DNA from 3 places in the Lactobacillus johnsonii genome. Region 1 is predicted to be linked to each of the others. Evidence: predicted binding sites of a transcription regulator. Region 1 holds the regulator's gene; each other region holds the start of a gene.
The links. Region 1 encodes LexA, which represses DNA repair genes until DNA is damaged. Its sites were predicted from a motif close to CNAACANNTGTTNG; they were not measured.
Positions count from the first base shown of each region.

Region 2: the regulator LexA is predicted to act here: its motif matches at 2,921-2,934, upstream of xerS (tyrosine recombinase XerS).
Region 3: the regulator LexA is predicted to act here: its motif matches at 3,650-3,663, upstream of recA (recombinase RecA).

Region 1 covers NZ_CP059055.1:776,386-782,778, forward strand. Annotated here, with positions in the region: gene ffh (signal recognition particle protein) at 1-278, shown strand, start outside; gene rpsP (30S ribosomal protein S16) at 365-637, shown strand; gene rimM (ribosome maturation factor RimM) at 706-1,227, shown strand; gene trmD (tRNA (guanosine(37)-N1)-methyltransferase TrmD) at 1,217-1,939, shown strand; gene rplS (50S ribosomal protein L19) at 2,053-2,403, shown strand; gene lepB (signal peptidase I) at 2,498-3,139, opposite strand; gene H0I41_RS03655 (bis(5'-nucleosyl)-tetraphosphatase) at 3,335-3,754, shown strand; gene H0I41_RS03660 (uracil-DNA glycosylase) at 3,738-4,376, shown strand; gene lexA (transcriptional repressor LexA) at 4,413-5,036, opposite strand; gene H0I41_RS03670 (DUF896 domain-containing protein) at 5,174-5,422, shown strand; gene H0I41_RS03675 (YneF family protein) at 5,495-5,716, shown strand; gene H0I41_RS03680 (ABC transporter ATP-binding protein) at 5,793-6,393, shown strand, end outside.
Region 2 covers NZ_CP059055.1:1,017,710-1,024,102, forward strand. Annotated here, with positions in the region: gene H0I41_RS04765 (hypothetical protein) at 1-828, shown strand, start outside; gene H0I41_RS04770 (LysR family transcriptional regulator) at 885-1,766, opposite strand; gene xerS (tyrosine recombinase XerS) at 1,837-2,907, opposite strand; gene H0I41_RS04780 (YoaK family protein) at 4,226-4,921, opposite strand; gene H0I41_RS04785 (peptidylprolyl isomerase) at 4,988-5,575, opposite strand; gene recQ (DNA helicase RecQ) at 5,637-6,393, opposite strand, start outside.
Region 3 covers NZ_CP059055.1:1,407,595-1,413,987, forward strand. Annotated here, with positions in the region: gene H0I41_RS06690 (glycosyltransferase family 4 protein) at 1-649, opposite strand, end outside; gene rny (ribonuclease Y) at 751-2,373, opposite strand; gene recA (recombinase RecA) at 2,500-3,582, opposite strand; gene pgsA (CDP-diacylglycerol--glycerol-3-phosphate 3-phosphatidyltransferase) at 3,745-4,308, opposite strand; gene H0I41_RS06710 (helix-turn-helix domain-containing protein) at 4,308-5,357, opposite strand; gene ymfI (elongation factor P 5-aminopentanone reductase) at 5,416-6,144, opposite strand; gene H0I41_RS06720 (M16 family metallopeptidase) at 6,145-6,393, opposite strand, start outside.

The sequences.
Region 1 (6,393 bases):
AAGAGCGTGAAAATCCTGATATTCTTAATCCGTCAAGAAGACGTAGAATTGCTGCTGGTTCCGGTAGATCGATCGCTGAAGTTAACCGAATGATTAAACAATTTAAGCAATCAAAAGAAATGATGCAAAAGATGACCAAAGGTGATATGGGTGAATTGGCTAACTTACCAGGAATGAATTCACCAATGGGCAAGATGGCGATGAGATCAATGAATAAGCGCTTTAAGAAAAATAAGAAGAAACGGATGAAGAATATTAAGCGTTATCGTTCAAAATAATTTTCAACTGTTAAGGAAAACCCCTTTACACATATTTTTCTATATGCTATATTATTTAAGTCAAGAAATTTAGGAGGAATTAATTAATGTCTGTTAAGATTCGTATGCGCCGTATGGGCTCAAAGAGAAAACCTTTTTACCGTATTGTAGTTGCTGATTCACGTATGCCACGTGATGGCCGTTTCATCGAAGAAGTTGGTTACTACAACCCACTTACTAACCCTGATGAAGTTAAGCTTGAAGAAGACAAGATTTTTGAATGGCTTGAAAAAGGTGCTCAACCATCAGATACTGTAAGAAGCTTACTTTCAAAAGCTGGTTTGATGACTAGATACCACGACGCAAAGTACGGTAAGTAATTTACTATTGCAATTAGAAGTTTGGGAAAGCTCTTCCCAAACTTTTTTATTTAGAAAGAATAAGTTCTATGACTGAATATTTTGAAGTTGGAAAGATATTGTCTCCTCATGGATTAAAGGGAGAAGTTAAGGTAAATGCAACAACTGATTTTCCAGAGGAAAGATTAGCTACAGGAAGTAGATTGTTTATTAAGAATAATAAACAGTATGAAGAATTAATTGTAGAAAATACTCGACGCCATAAACAATTTTATTTAGTTAAATTTGAAAAGATTGATGATATTGAGCAAGCTGAAAAAATTTGCAGTAAAGAATTATATGTAGCAGAAACAGATCAACAAGAATTACCTGAAGGTAGCTACTACTTTAAAGACATCTTAAATTGCCCGGTCTATGATGCTGGGACTGGAGAAAAGCTAGGAGTATTAGAAAACATTGAAACTCCTGGTGCTAATGATATTTGGGAGATAAAGCCAGAAAAAGGAAAGAGTTTTTGGATTCCAAATATTGAATCAGTAGTTAAAAAAGTTGATCTAGCCAATAAAAGAATAGAAGTAACTTTGCTTGAAGGATTACGAGATGAAAATTAATGTTTTAACCCTTTTTCCAGATATGTTTACTCCTTTGCAGGTATCAATGTTGGGGAGAGGTCTAGAAGACAAAAAATGGGAATTAAACTTAGTTAATTTCCGTGACTTTACTAGCGACGTACATCATCATGTCGATGATACTCCTTATGGGGGTGGAGCTGGGATGGTACTTCAAATTATGCCAATAAAAAAAGCTCTAGATTCTTTAACTAATAAAGGAAAAGTAATTATTACTGCTCCACAGGGAAAAACTTTCAATGAAAAAATGGCCCAAGATTGGTCAAAAGAAGAAAATTTAACTTTTATTTGTGGCCACTATGAAGGTTTTGATCAGAGAATCTATGATTTGGCTGATGAAACAGTATCAATTGGCGATTACGTCCTTACTGGTGGAGAATTACCAACAATGAGTATGATTGATGCTACTGTTCGTCTCTTACCGGGAATTTTAGGAAATTCTGCTTCTCCAGTAGAAGAAAGTTTTTCACACGGTCTTTTAGAATATCCGCAATATACGCGTCCTGCTGATTTTGAAGGTCGGAAAGTCCCTGAAGTATTAACATCGGGCAATCACCAAAAAATTGCTGAATGGCGCCATAAGGAAGCCTTACGAGCAACATATCTCTACCGTCCCGATATGTTAGCTGACCGTGAGTTAACAGATGAAGAAAAGAGAATGCTTGAAGAAATTAAAAGTGAAAAAGAGAATTAGTATTTACAAGCATTTTTCTATTTGGTAAACTAGTCGTTGTGGCATAAGCCACTGATTTATGGGTATTCCGCTGGCACAAGGTGTTGATGAATGCCGTAGAAGGAGAGAAAATAATGGATCCATTAATTCAAGAATTAACTAAAGAACAATTACGCGATGATATGCCTGACTTCCGTGCAGGTGACACTGTTCGTGTTCACGTACGTGTTGTAGAAGGTACTCACGAACGTATTCAGATGTTCGAAGGTGTTGTAATTAAGCGTAAGGGTGCTGGTATCAGCGCAACTTACACTGTACGCAAGATGTCATCAGGTATTGGTGTTGAACGTACTTTCCCAGTAAATGACCCACGTGTTGCTAAGGTTGAAGTTCTTCGTCACGGTCGTGTACGTCGTGCTAAGCTTTACTACTTACGTGAACGTCACGGTAAAGCAGCTAGAATTGCTGAAAAGCGTCGCGGTTAATTCAATTAATCAAGACAGTATTAAAAGCCATCTCGAAAGAGATGGCTTTTTTTTATCTACAAAAAAAGAGTTTCAAAAAAGAAACTCTTTTTGATTAATAAAATGTGATGTGATTTAGTGGCCAGTAGCGCAGCTTTACTACTCCCACAATTTTACTTCGTGGAATTGTTCCAATATAGCGACTGTCTTTAGAAACGCTTCTATGATCTCCCATTACAAAATAAGTATTAGCAGGAACTTTATTAGTCTTTTGCATTTCTTTTAGTTGCTTTGAAGTATAAAATTGACGATAATTTTGAGTTTTAGCTAGAGAACTCAGAGTGAAATTTTGTGTATTAGTATATTTAGTACCTGAGATTCCGTCCTCTCCATTGTCAATTAATTTTTGGCCAGCCTTTAACCATGGTTGATTAAGTTTTTTACCATTAATATAAATTTGATTATTTTTACTTACAATGGTATCTCCCGGTAATCCGATTACTCTCTTAATATATACGGCTCCTGGTTCGTCAGGCGCATCAACAATTACAATGTCGCCTTCCTTAATCTTGGCATGCCTAAGAGCAATAACACGATCGTTATTTTCAAAAGTAGGTTGCATTGAAATTCCAGATACAGTTAAGTTGGCAAAAACATATTTATTTAGTACAAAGAAGATACCAAAAAATATGGCGGTTAGAATTAGTACCTGGAGAATCCACTGACCCCAGCTTTCAGATTGTTCTTGTTTTTTCAATTTTTTCACCTTATTTAATCTACTTCAACATAAAGTGTAACCCTAAATTAACATTTTGTCGATTAAACAAAAAAGATGAAAAATAATTTTAATTTATATAATTAAATACAAGATAAAGGTCTTGAAGGGGTCGAAAATTTTAATTTAGCTTATAATGAAAACAACAAGAACAATCATAAGAAGGGAGTAAAAAAGATGCAGGAATATTCAGCTGGTAGTATTGTTTATCGTATTAAAAATAATAAAATAGAATTTTTACTTGTCCAAAGTAGACTTAACCGAACTTGGGGCTTTCCGAAAGGGCATCTAGAAAAGGATGAAAATAATGTACAGGCTGCTCAAAGAGAAGTCTATGAAGAAGTGGGACTAAAACCAGATTATGATTTTGATTTTGAGGAAAGTATTACTTATAAAATTGCCCGGGATCGATTAAAAACTGTAACATTGTTTTTGAGTAGATTTAACCCGGGTCAAAAAATAGAACTACAAAAAAGTGAAATTGGAGATTATAAATGGGCAACTTTAGCAGAAGCTAATTCCTGTTTAAATTATGAAGAATTGAAAGAATTATTGAAGAAGGCACAGGAATATATTGAAAATGAAATATCCAGATAAACTCTTAGCTGAAGTTAAGGAAAGATCAAAGGGGATGAAATTGGAAGGAATTAATTTTGGTGCTGGTCCAGTTCATCCCAAGCTTATGATTGTAGGAGAAGCGCCAGGAAGAGAAGAGATAGAGTCGCTAATCCCGTTTCACGGTGCGTCTGGAAAAGAATTAATGAAATCTTTAGCCTCAATCGGGCTTAAACGAGACGATGTATATATAACTAGTGCTGTCAGAAGCCGTCCTTATAGTATTAAGCACACATTTAGTAAAAAAGAAAATAAAGAAGTAATCAAATATCCTAATCGAAAACCGACTAAAAAGGAAATTTTGGCACATGCACCATTTTTAGATTATGAAATTAAGTGTGTTAAACCTAAAATCATTGTAACAGTGGGTACTACGGCTCTAACAAGATTGCTAGATGATAAATATGAAATTAGTAATGTGCATGGAAAAATTATTGAAAATACTCCAATTTTAGAATTAAATGATAAAAAAGATGGTTATATTTGGTCTAAAGAAAAGTATATCGTTGTACCGCAATACCATCCCGCAGCTGTTTTTTATAATAGAAAATTAGCCGAAGTAATTGCGCAAGACTGGTTAAATGTAAAACCGCTAATTAAATAGCAAAAAAATGGTAGGAATGACATTTCCTACCATTTTTTAATCAATATTATTACGATATAGACCTACAACTTTACCTAAAATTTGAACCACAGGTAAAATAATTGGATCCATTGTATCGTTTTCTGGCTGCAGACGATAATAGCCATCTTCTTTGAAAAATCTTTTAACAGTTGCTTCGTTATCTTCAGTCATAGCGACAACAATCTCACCATTATTAGCACTAGATTGTTTACGAACAATGACATGATCACCATTTAAAATTCCAGCATTAATCATTGATTCGCCATGCACACGTAACATGAAAAGCTCGCCAGCATCATTTTCGAGATCAGGAGGAAGAGGAAAATACTCATCGATGTCCTGAACAGCTAAGATAGGTTGACCAGCAGTAACTACGCCAACAACAGGAATATCTTTAGGTTTAATTCCCAGAGCTTCTCGACCTTTTTCAGTTACTTCGATTGCTCTTGGTTTAGTGGCATCTTTTAAAATATAGCCTTTCTTTTCTAGGCGTGCTAGGTGACCGTGAACGGTTGAAGTAGAAGAAAGATCCACTGCGCTACAGATTTCTCGCACTGTAGGAGGAAAAGCTCGTTCTTCAACAGTATCGTAAATAAAACGTAAAATTTCTAATTGTTTATTTGCATGTGGTTCAGTCATAATTTTTTCTCCATTTACTTACTTATTAGTATTCTAACAAAAAAATATTATCTCGGCAAACAGGCGTTCTTAGTAGTTGAGTCTTTTTTTATTGGTATAATTAAGGTAAACTAACATTGTTTAGTGAGGTGTTTATTATGGACAAAAAAGAAGAAGAAAATTTAATTAAGCGAATCAATGAATTAACTAAAATTAGTAGAGAACGTGAATTAACTCCTGATGAGTTAGAGGAACGTAAAAAATTAAGAGCTGCTTTTCTAGAAAACTTCCGTGCTGGATTTAGACAACAATTAGAGGATACTGTAGTCATTGACAAAGATGGTAAAGAAGTAACCTCAGAAAAAGCTAAAGAGGCACAACGTCGTAAAGGATTAAGAAAAGATTAATATTTTACTTTAAAAAATACTATTTTTTTGGTATGCTGAAAAAGTACATTAATTTTTGGAGGTTTTTGGGAAATGAATTTAGGTTTAGCAATTTTTCTTATTATTATCGCATTATTAATCGGTCTTGTTGGCGGATTTTATGGTGCTCGCGCATACATGAAGAAGTATTTCCAAGACAATCCTCCTATTAGTGAAGATATGATTGCAGCTATGATGGCGCAAATGGGACAAAAACCATCTGCTAAGAAGCTTAATCAAGTTATGAATATGATGAAGCATCAACAACAAAAATAGTAGCTTACTTTACTAATATTTGGTAGTAGACAGAGGATCGTATTCCTCTGTCTTTTTGTATATGGTGGGGTGAAAAATGAATATTTTTAGCAAATTAGGGTGGTTTTTTAAGCAAGAGAAGAAAAGATATATTATTGGTATTAGTTTTTTAGCTTTAACTTCAATTGCTAATTTAGTCCCACCTAGAATTTTAGGGCTGATGGCTGACCAGCTAGATAAAGGGTCAATTAGCTGGGGTGAGTATGGTGCTTTGATTTTAGCTGTCATTGCTGCAGCCATAGTCTTATATTTATTGCGTTATTTCTGGCGTAAGCAAATTTGGGGTGGAGCAGCAGAGTTAGAAAGACAAATGCGATCCCGCTTATTCAAGCATTTTATGATAATGGATAAAACCTTTTATCAAAGGCACCGCACCGGGGATTTAATGGCGCATGCGACTAATGATATCAATTCCATTCAAAATGTAGCTGGAGATGGAGTTTTGACTTTAGTTGACTCTTTGGTTACTGGTGGAACTACAATGATTGCGATGATTATTTTTACCGATTTTAGGTTAACTATTATTGCCCTTTTACCACTTCCTTTTCTTGCTTTAGGTGCTTGGAAGTTAGGAGATAAGCTTCATTATAGTTTTGACAAATCACAAGCTGCATTTTCACGTTTAAATAATAAAACTC
Region 2 (6,393 bases), 240 kb from region 1:
AAAGTTGATAAGACATCTATGTGGCTAAATGAAGACAAAGTATATCAAAAAATGTGGGATAATACTGGTAGTCCAAAGTGGAAAGCTTCTTCTACTATGACTCCTAATAAAGTAGTTAGCCAATTCGACCCAGCAATTATTTTAAGCGGAAGTAAAGCAATTAAAGGTGATATGAAACTTAAGAAATCTGGCTCTATCTATCGCGTTAGCTACAGTGGTAATAATCTAAAGTTCTGGAATAAGACCCACAGTAAGCTAATTAAAAAGCTTAAAGGTAATGCATCTGGATTAGATAATGAGGGAGCACTTAAAAGGTTAAAGGTTGAATATACCTTAAAAGAAAAGGGCGGCCACTTAGTCTTGACGAGCTTTTCATTCTACTTGCGTTTTGCTTATGCTGGATACGATATTTCTCAAGAGGGGACATATACAGAAATCAATGCAATTAAGGTAAGTACTCCAAAAGCATTGAGAGCTAAGACAGCCACAAAGAAGAGTCATAGAGTATACCATCCAAAAGCTGATGATAGTTTTGATATTGATATTGATTCTGGAAATTCAAATACTCAATCTAGTCAATCAAGTGAAAGTTCTTCAAGTAGTAGCCAACAATCTAGTTCATCGCAAAGTAGCAAATCAGAAGAACATAACGAGGAAAGTCAACATTCTCAAAGTCAAAGTAGTACATCAACCCAATCCTCTGATAATAAAGAATCTAGTCAACAATCACAAGCCAATAATAGTAACAACAGCTCAGATACTAACCACAATAATCAAGGACGAGCACAAAACAACCAACAATCTGCTGCTAGTCAGCAAAGTCATTAATTAAAAAACGATTTGAAAATCTTTTTTAGATCTTCAAATCGTTTTTTATGTATAAATTAATTTTTGCTTTTTATAGAATCTCGTATCAGTTTAAGAAATAGACTTGCAACATTTGATAGTTGATTTCTTGAACTCCAAATCAAACGATTATGGTCAATAATTTTAGGCTCAAGTGGTAAAAAGCATAAATTACTCTTATCTAAAGGAAGCAAATCTTTATATATCAATAGGCAATAAGGTCCCTTGTCTACGAGATACTGCAAATTATCAGGTAAGTTAAATGTAGCCACGATATTTAACTTTTGTGGCTCAGTATACCAATCTCTAAAGTTATCAGAATCAGCCGTATGTTTTGACATAATGACAGGATAATTTTGTAAATCTTCGGCAGTAACACAGGAATGATCAGCTAATGGGTGATTTTTACTTACAATCACACCATATTCATTAATTTCAGGAAGGGTCAGACTATTAAAATTTTGAGTAGTATCATATTGGCCCATTGTAATTCCAAAGTCTAATAGTCCGCGCTCAAGCTTGCTTTCAATCATGGATGAATTTCCATTAAAGAAGTGAATCTTCACTTGAGGATAGTTCTGTAAAATTTGATGGATAATATCCATTACACGTTTAGTTGCAATACTTTCTCCTGCTCCGATGTATAATTCACCAGATATAATTTGAGAGCGTTTTAGATTTTGTTGTGTTTTATTGGTCAAAGAAATTATTTCTTCTGCATGTTCCTGAAGATAATATCCTTCTTGAGTAAGAGTAATTTCCTGATGTCCACGATAAAACAAAGTTACGCCAAGTTCAGCCTCTAAATTTTTCAATTGGCGTGAAAGCGATGGTTGACTAATATGAAGAGCTTCAGCTGCCTTTGATATATTTTTTGCTTCACAAACCGCAAGAAAATATCTTAAAACTCTTAATTCCATGAAGTGTTCCTTCCTTTTTACATAAAGTATACACTTTTATTATAGGCTAAATAATGAGATTAGAGTTGAATTAATCAGAAGATTTATATCTATTTATTTTATTTAGTGCCGCTTTTTGTTTTTTTTGATCTACATGAGTATATAAATCAGTAGCTGTTGTTCCTTTCTGACCCAATTGCTGTGCTACTAACACTTGATCCTTAGTTACTTCATAAAGTTCACTAGCTAGCGTATGGCGTAACTTATGGGGAGTAAGAGGTTTCCCAAAAGCTGCAGAATACTTGTTAACCATTTTCTCAACTGCATTAGTGGTTATCCTTTTAGTCTTTCCATGCCATCTAGTTAAAAAGAAAGCAATATCTTCTTTTTCAGCATGATAATGATCGGCACGTATTTCCCTATATTTCTTTAAATAAGGAATCGTCCATTCAGCAATGGGAACACTATCTTTTTGACCACCTTTGCGTGTAACATCCAGCATAGCATCTTTTAAATTAATATTACGCATATTTACGCCAACACATTCAGAAACTCTAATTCCAGTTCCTAAAATCAATGCAATAATCGCCATATCTCGCTCGTGATTCTTTTTAAAGGCAGGTAGGGACTGCTTATTACATTTATGTATATATTCATTTTCAATAAAATCTAAGAATTGGTACTTTAAATCTCCCATATACATATGTGACTCTAAAACATGAGCTCTATAATTTAATGTCTTAGTGTCATTTAATGAATTGATTTTTAACATGACATTACGGTCAAAATATGGTTCACCATGATTATTGTCAGAAGTAATCGTTAAGAACTTATAGAGGGAGCGTAGAGCATTAATAGAACGATTAATGGTAGTTGGCGAATTTAAGCGACCTTGTTGATTTTTAGTATGTTTAAGATGATGAATGTACAGCATAACATCATTTCTTTGTAGATTTTCCAACGTCGTTACTTCAATCTCTTTATTAGAAGAAACTGAAGCAATATTATTTTGTCTTAGCCAGTCGAAAAAACGTCGAATTTCAGTTAAATATTGATAGGTTGTAGTTAATGAATGAGAAGTTCCTAGATTGTATTCCTTTACAAAATCTGGCATATTAGCCAATTCTTGCTTAATAAGTTCTAAGTATTTATTAGTTTCCAAATTATAGTCTCCTCGAACGTAGGTTTGTATAATATTATATCTTATTTATTGACCTAAAAAAAGTTTTGTTACTGTCCCCTAGCAGGAGAGAGGGGAGACAAGCTAGTATACTATGGAAAAGGCTGGTAATTAGTTATAACGCGTATGGAATTTAGATCAATTTACAACTAACAGGATCAGAACAATAAATTAATCTAAAAAGAACGGATTTTTAGTATAAATAAAGGGTATTTAAGAAAAATCATTAAGTAAAAAGCAATTATTGCTGTAAATAAGCGTAGTTTCAAAGCATGAATAATAAAATTAACTATAATGTATGAGAAGTTAAGGTTAAAATAGGAGATAAACATAAGCTGAATAAGAGTATTAAAGGAGAATAAAAAGTATTAGTTCAAAAATGATATAGTAAAATATTTAAATATCGGACTGAATTACATATGGTTAAAATAAATTTGTAGCTGTTGGGATCAAAACAAAATTTTAAAAGTTAACTTTAAAAGAAAAAACAGATCGATTTGAATGAATTAAAAATCCATATTTTATAGGATATACATCTATACCTTTCATTAAAACAATAATTTTAATGAAAGGTAATTTTAATGAAAAATCATGTATTATTGCCCCAGCCAGGAGTAATATTGTCCTAATTTATTACTCTATGTATTACCATAATCATATTCAGTAAGAACTATAAAATCTAGCAATCCCTTATATTTCAATTATTTTCAAAATATCATAAGTTCAAGATAAAATATACTTATCCTATCTAAGCTTTTATCTGAGAATACTTGTACAACTAGCTTAAATCCACAAATAAGCTCTGGCAATAGCAAACATTTTGCATAGGACATATAACAGAAAATTTAAATCAAATCGATTAACTGCTAACCAATAATTATTTTAAAAGCCATAGAATGGCCGCCACAGCATCACAAAGTTATAGATAAGAGATAGACATAGCTATAAAAATTTTTACTTAAGCTTACAGTGAAGATTCAAAATAAAAATCCTTAACTTATATTTTTTAGTTAGTAAGAATCTAATTAACCCAGAAAAATTATTTTAGATATGTTGATAAAGATTTAACTGCCTAAAACATAATACATATAAACAAGGTACTTTTGATATATTCTATAATTTTTATATACTACTTTACATAATATACATTATACGAATTTATACTTTTATGATTTATTAGCTCCTTTTTTCTAATCCTTACCACTTATTTTTTCTAAATAAAAAATCTCACTAGATTGAACTGAGGATTCACCGGTTTAATCTAGTGAGATTTTTAAACATGTACTAAAAATTTTAACGACTAGTCATTTTTGAAATTTAATTTTTTTCGTTTACTTAATGAAATTGTATAAACAATATTAATAGTTCCCAGAAGTAATACTGCAAACCATATAGTTTTTAAGAGAAATACTTTTTGAAGTAATGCTGACACAATGGCTCCAAATGCAAAAGCAATAACTAAAAGCATGTAGTTAACAGCTGCATTATGCTGAGATTTATCTTCACCAAAGAAATATGCACTCCAGGCAACGACAGATTTTTTTAAATTACCAGTTGTAAATGCATTATTATACCCCATACCTTCGATCTTACTAAAGGAAGCATTTTGAACAGCCAGTCCAAAGGCAATTACGGGCACGACATAATAATTCGGAACAGTTTTAGGAACAAAGCCTACTCCTAAGCAAATAAGTAAAATTGGAAATAGACAAAATACCCGCCAATAATTACTTTTTACGTATTTATGAAAAAGACCTACCAGTAATAACCCTAAAGTAAATGCAATAAATGTAGTTGCTCTATTTAACATACCAGCTATATTGTGATCCGCAAATGCTGAAGCAAAGAAGATAACATTTCCTGTTTGCCCTGCAGATAAAGTATGTCCTCGTTGAATATAAGTATAAGCATCAATAAAACCAGCTGAAAAAGTTAAGGATGTAGCTAAAATACGTGATTCTGATGGCCGATACTTATCATTAGTAAATATATTCATATTTAACCCCCGTGTTATAAGCCCAAATTAAAAACATGATCAAGGTAGACCATGTTTTTAACCGAATTAATCTTCAATCTGAATGTTCTTAATAATTACATCTTCTTTAGGCTTATCATTTGCCTTATCACGTGGAACCTTTGCAATTTCATCAACGACATCCATACCATCAATTACTTGACCAAAAACTGTATGACGACCATCTAACCATGGGGTTCCACCCTGTTTATATGCTTTTACAATTTCTTTTGGATAGCCAGCTGCATCCATTTCCTTAATCATTCGTTTAGGCACATTCTTATTTTGAACAATAAAGAATTGACTACCATTAGTATTAGGACCAGAATTAGCCATGGAAAGTGCACCACGTAAGTTAAAGAGTTTATTTGAAAACTCATCTTCAAAAGGATGTCCCCAGATACTCTCACCGCCAGTACCGTCACCCTTTGGATCACCACCTTGGATCATAAAGTCACTAATTACACGATGAAAAGTAGTATTATCATAGTAACCCTTTTTAGCTAAACGAACAAAATTTTCTACAGTCATTGGAGCATCTTTTTCAAATAATTGAACTTTAATATCTCCATGATTAGTTTTAATTACTGCTTTTGGACCTTTTACATTTTCAAGGTCTAATTGTGGATATTCCATTTTAGTCCTCCTATTTTTAATCTGTTCTAGTCTATTCTACTATTTATTACTAGACACTTCATTAATCTATTTCTTCTTTCAAATATTTTCTAATGGTATCAAGCATAATTTGCCCATATGCTTTTAATTTTGCTTGACCAACACCTGAAATATTCAAAAAGTCTGTTTTTGTTTTAGGTTTTTGAAGTGCCATATCTCTTAATGATTTATCAGAGAAAATATAAAATGCTGGTATTCCCTGCTCTTTAGCTAACTCTAAGCGTGTTTCCTTTAAACGCAAGAATAGATTATTCTCCTTTTCTGAAATTTGATTAGTAAGTTGTATTGATTTTCTGATATTTTTTGAAATCTTTTGACTTACTTGCTTTTTATCATCTAAAACGTCCCATCCTAAATTAGTTACATGAACTACAGGATATTGAGTATCTGTTAGCTCCAAGTAGTTATGACTGATTAGATAATTAATTAAGTCTAAGGCAGCCCTCTTCCCCAACTTCAAACTACCATAATTTTTAAAATTAGATGCCCGAATTTCTCGCATGCGCTGATTATTGGCACCTGTAACTACATCGGCAACTACATTTTTGCCAAAACATCCATCAAGTTCATAAATTGTTGAAATGATTTTTTTGCTTTCTGCAGTAATATCTTTTTCAATAAATGTTCCCAAACAATTAGAACATTTGCCACATGGAGAGCAAGTCTGACCAAAATATCTGACGATAAATTGTTGTAAACATTCCGTTGTATTGACGTACTTAGTAATTGCAGCTAATTTCTGATATTGAATTTTTTGGTATTCATCATCTAAATCAGAT
Region 3 (6,393 bases), 630 kb from region 1:
TATCTCCCAAAAATATCTTTGCAGGATGAAAATTATAAGGTAAAAAGCCCAATAAACAAGCTGCTAACATAATACACATAATTGGAACATAGTGTTGCCAACTCTTTAAAAAGAAGAAACCAACAATTCCCATTGTTACAAGAGAAATTAAGGTGACACCGGTAGCTAAACCATCTAAACCATCAATAAGATTGACAGCATTTGTTAAGGCAAGAATCCAAAAAATAGTAAGGGGAAAACTCCACCAACCTAGTTGAATATGGCCTAAAAATGGCAAGCTTAACTCTCTTACTTTAATTCCAGCTAAGAAATATACAACCAGGGATGCAACAAAAATCCCAAACATTTTTTGTCTCGGCTTTAATTCTAAAATATCATCAATCAAACCAGTTAAGATAATAACACTGGATGCCAATAATACTGAAAAAAGTTCATGAGTCGGAAAATCCTTCCGTAATAAGACAAATTCTCCAATATTAAAAGCTACAAATATTGCTAATCCACCAATAGTAGGCATTGGCTTTTTATTGATGCGACGAGCATTTGGATTATCAACTGCACCTAATACAAAAGCTAATTTTCTAATAAAAGGAGTTATAGCAGCAGTAATAATTACTAATAAGAATATTTTAACAATTGTTTGAAACATAACAATCTACTTTCTTAAACTTCTTTTTTTCATTATACCTACACCCCAATATAAACACAATAAAGCGGTAAACAAAAAAGACGAATCTTAAAGATTCGTCTTTACTTAGCTATTGCAACAGCACGTTTTTCTCGAATAACCGTAACCTTAATGTTACCAGGATATTCCATATCTTGTTCAATTTGATTTCTAATATCATGAGCAAGAATAGTAGTACGAGCATCTGAGATCTTATCTGGCTCAACCATTACCCTTATCTCACGTCCTGCTTGAATTGCATATGCTTGTTTTACACCAATGTGTCCCTTTGCAATCGTTTCTAGTTGTTCTAGTCGACGAATATAGTTTTCTAGAGATTCACTTCTAGCACCTGGTCGAGCTGAAGAAATCGTATCAGCAGCTACAACTAACTCTGCAATAAAGGATAACTTAGGAACATCATCATGGTGAGCAGCAATTGCATTCACAACCAAATCTGGTTCATGATACTTTCGTGCAAGTTCAACACCAATTTCTACATGGGAACCCTCAATTTCATGATCAATTGACTTCCCAATATCGTGTAATAATCCTGCGCGTACCGCTATTTTTTCGTCTAAACCAAGTTCAGCAGCCATCACACCTGTTAATTTACCGACCTCAATAGAATGAGATAAAACATTTTGTCCATAAGACGTCCGATACTTTAAGCGTCCTAAAATCTTTACCAATTCTGGATGCATCTTATGAATACCAAGTTCCATTAAGGCACTTTCACCAGCTTCGTAAATATCATCATTTACTTCTTTACGAGCACGATCAACCATTTCTTCTATCCGCGCTGGATGAATTCGACCATCTTTAATTAAACGCTCTAAAGCTCTTTTTGCAATTTCACGTCTAATTGGGTCAAAACCACTTAAGACTACTACATCTGGAGTATCATCAATGATTACATCTACACCAGTTAAAGCCTCAAATGAACGGATATTTCTACCCTCACGGCCAATGATACGACCTTTCATATCATCACTTGGTAAATTAACAACTGAAACAGTTTTTTCAGAAACCGTATCGGCTGCACTACTTTGAATTGCATCAACAATTACTTTACGAGCAAAATGATCTGCTTTTGCCTTAGCAAGTTGATTACTTTCTTCAATCATTTCTGCTCTTTCCTTAACCAATTGGTCTGAAAGTTTATCTAAAACGATCTTTTTAGCATCTTCTTGATTCAACTCTGCAACTTCATAGAGCTTTTTCTCTCGCTCGGTCACTAATTGATCGGCTCTATTTTCTTTTTCTAGAACTTGAGCCTGCAATTTTTTAATTTGGTTTTCTTTCTGTGTGAGTTGTGAATCTTTTTGATCCAACAAACTATCTTTATGATCAATAGCATCTTCACGTTGCAGTAAGCGATTTTCTTGTCTAGAAACCTCTTGACGTCGTTCATTAAGTTCATTATCCACTCTTTCGCGATAATGATGAATTTCTTCTTGTGCTTCCAGAATTTTTTCTTTTTTTGCATCTGCTGCAGCTTTCTTCATTGCTTCTTTTTGTGAAGCAAGATCAGCTTCTACAGCTTTAGCTTTACTTTCTGCATCTGCCAAGATGTGTTTTGCATCATGGGCTGCATTCTGTGCTTGAGTTTCCCACTTATTTTTACGGATACTATAGCCAGCACAACCTCCAACTAAGACAGAAACAATAGCGACAGCAACAGGAACTAAAATTGTATTTACCATATTTTTACTATCGCCTTTTTTATAGAATTATTTCACACATTATTAATAATAAAAGTATCCGGAAGTGATGTCAATCATACAAAAAACCTTGGCCTCTAAAAGCCAAGGTTTAACTGTATCTGTCGATTATTTTTTTTCATCGGAAGCATCTTTGTTTACTGGTACTTCCTTGTCCTGTTTTACCTTTTCAGGATTTTCTCGTTCTTCAATTGCTTTAGCATCAATTCCATAAGCTTCACGAACTTTTTCTTTTACTTCTTCGTAAACATCAGGATGCTCTTCTAGATATTGCTTAGCATTCTCGCGGCCTTGTCCAATGCGATCATCCCCATATGAATACCACGAGCCAGCTTTCTTAATGATATCTTTATCAGCAGCCATATCAATTAACTCACCAGTTTGAGAAATTCCTTTCCCATACATGATATCGACTTCTGCCACTTTAAATGGAGGAGCAACTTTATTTTTTACAACCTTTAATTTAACTCGGTTACCAATTACGTCTGATCCTTGTTTAATTTGTTCTGCTCTACGTACTTCTAATCTAATCGTAGAGTAAAACTTCAAAGCACGTCCACCAGGAGTAGTTTCTGGATTTCCAAACATAACCCCAACTTTTTCACGAATTTGGTTAATGAAAACAGCAATAGTTTTAGTTTTAGAGATATTTCCTGAGAGTTTACGTAAAGCCTGACTCATTAATCTGGCTTGTAAACCAACATGTGAATCTCCCATGTCACCGTCAATTTCGGCTCTTGGTACTAACGCAGCCACGGAATCCACAACTAAGATATCAATTGCACCACTCGCAATAAGCGTATCTGCAATTTGCAGACCTTCTTCACCAGTGTTTGGTTGAGATAAAATTAAGGAATCAATATCAACACCTAATGCTTCGGCATAAGCAGGATCCATCGCATTTTCCGCATCGATATAAGCTGCCGTTCCTCCACGCTTCTGAACTTCTGCAACAGCATGAAGAGCCACAGTTGTTTTACCAGAACTTTCTGGTCCATATACTTCAATAATTCGTCCACGAGGATAGCCACCAACTCCAAGAGCTGCATCTAAAGCTAGTGAACCGGAAGGAATAGTGGAAATTTGAGTGTCTACTTTTTCACCCATGCGCATCACTGCGCCTTTTCCAAAGTCTTTTTCAATCTTCTTTAAGGCAATGTCTAAAGCCTTCTTTTTATCATCTTTAGCCAAATCTCTTCCTCCTTATTCCATTTATAATAATTATACTTGGTTTGACTACCTAAAAGCAAGAAAAATACGAACTAGCGTTCAATATTATATTTCTCTATTTTTTATTACGCATTTTTTATTAATTTTTTTCAAAAAAAAGAAGCATCTCTGCTTCTTTTAATCTTAAATTTCACCTTTAAATACGTCGCCGCTTTGCTTAAAGTAATCGTAACCAGAGTAAATAGTAAAGATTAAGCAAATGTACAATAAGATTGTACCAATATAGTACACATCACCAAGCAATAAGAAAATAATCGAGAGCATCTGAGTCGTAGTTTTAATTTTACCTGGCATTTTTGCTGCTAAAACTTGGCCTTTATTTTCAGCCAAAATCAAACGTAAACCAGTGACGGCTAATTCACGACAAACAATAATAGCTACTACCCATGCAGGCGCTAAATTTAATGAAATTAAAAATACAAAAGCTGTCATCGTTAGCATTTTATCTGCTAATGGATCAGCAAATTTTCCGAAGTTGGTAACTAAGTTTCTTGAACGAGCAATATGTCCATCCAAAAAATCAGTTATTGATGCCACTGCAAAAATTACAGCTGCTAACACATGAGACCAATAAATATGTGCTCCTAAGAAAGTTGCACTACCTGCTGGCCAATTAAAGATTAAGACTAGCATAAAAACTGGAATCATGAAAATTCTAAACATAGTTAATTTATTTGGTAAATTCATTAACGGTTACTTTGACCTCCATTATTTTGGGTAGTATTAGTTTGACCTTGTGTGTTCTGCGTATTTTGCGTATTGTTTTGAGTAGTTTGGCCATTTTGTGTATTTTGATTTTGTTGGTTTTGTTGTGTTTGATTATTTACATTATTAGTTGAACTTTGAGTAGTTGCACTACTTTGACGAGTACTACTACTTTGGCTACTTTGATTACTCTGTCCAGCAAATGTAAATCTAATTGTCATTGGTAAAGCTGGATTAGTTGCATTATGTGCATTTACCTTCTTACCGGCTAAAGTCAAAGTAGTTGATACACTATTCCCCATTTGTACAGAAACATTGTTTACATTTTCTGGTAATTGAACTGAGTGCTTCTCATTAGCTTTCAAAGTTCCTTGCCAAACAGAAGAACCATTTACTAAAATTTGTGCCCAAACATCATTCTTAGTGGTTCCTAAAGTTAAAGTTCGGTCACTCTTCAATCCACTAACACGGTAACTATTATTACCTAAACTAGAAATTTTAACTTCTGAGGTTGTAGTTTTTGGAGTTGATTTCTTCTTTGATGAAGCTTTAGATTTTGAAGATTTGATATGAGAAGAAACGGTTACATTCTCAGCTTGATTTGCTGACTGTTGATTGGTTCCAGTAAAGAAGCGAGTGTAAACAATATAAACTACTAGAATTACTAGAACAACACCAACTACTGTTGCAATTTGAGGTAAATAGTTACGCCATAGTCCCTTACGACTATTAGTTGTCTCTTTAATTCTTTCGCTCTTATTGTCGATTGAATTTTCAACATATTCTTCTGGTTTTGCTTCAGGTACTTCAGATTTATAATCTGCTAATAATTCCTTGCCGTTAAGACCAACAACATCAGCAAATTGCCTAATAAAGGCTCTAACGTAAAAATCTCCCGGTAATTGATCAAAATCATCATTTTCAATTGCTGTAAGATATCGACGCTGAATCTTAGTTATTTTTTCTACATCTTCAATTGACATGCCCTTTGCCTTACGAGCACTGCGTAATTTATCTCCAATATCTGCCATAATATCCTCTCAACTTTTTGCAATAATTCAAATATGAGTATACCAAACTAATCGACCATTAAACAAGCCAGCCACCATCGACATAAATAGTTTGTCCAGTTAAATAGTCTGAACGTTCATCAAGCAAATTTTCTACCCAAAAAGATATATCCTTCGGATCTGCCAATCTTCCTGCAGGAATTTCATTTTTAACTTCATTTAAAGTTTCAGCATCAAAAATTGCATTCATTGGTGTATCAACTGCTCCAGGAGCAATCACATTTACAGTTAAATTAGCCGATGCTACCTCACGTGCATACCCTTGTACAAAGCTTGATAATCCACCTTTACTGGCACTATACACACTCTCTAGCGCACTTGCTTGTCCTCCATACACAGATCCAATAAATATTATTCGGCCATGTGCCTGCTTTAAAAGCTGGGATTCTAAAAGGGAAGTTATCTTTATCGGAGCTAATAAGTTAATTTGGATAATCTTCTCAATTTCATCTAATTCTTGACTTCCAAGAAATTGATAATTAGTGATTCCTTGTGTAAAAATTACAGCACTTATTGGTAAGAGATTTGATATTATTTTTTTAATTACATCATCTTCAGCCAAAAAATTTAATTTTAATGAAAAAAATTCTTGGTCTGGATAGTTTTCAATGAATTCCTGTACCATTTTACCGGCTTCTTGTTGGTTATGATTGTAATGAATATATAAAGACCAGCCATTTTCAGCCATATTTTCTGCAATAGCTCTTCCTATTCCACCAGTTGCTCCGAAAATTATTGCACGCTTCATTTAGTTAGCTTCCTCTTTACCTTTTAAAGTTGTAGTAAATATATCACTTTTATCCAATATATTTTCAACAGCTGTATAAAATTCATTAAAACTTAAAGATTGAATTGCTTGAGCTGCCGAATTAAAATTGTCATTTTCAAGTCCATATTCTGCTTCTTCAATAGCAATTGTACTAAGATCATCAAATTCTCTAATAGTCTGTGCCAATGCTTCCTTTTTTTGAAATACAAAGGACTCTTCCGTAACAGG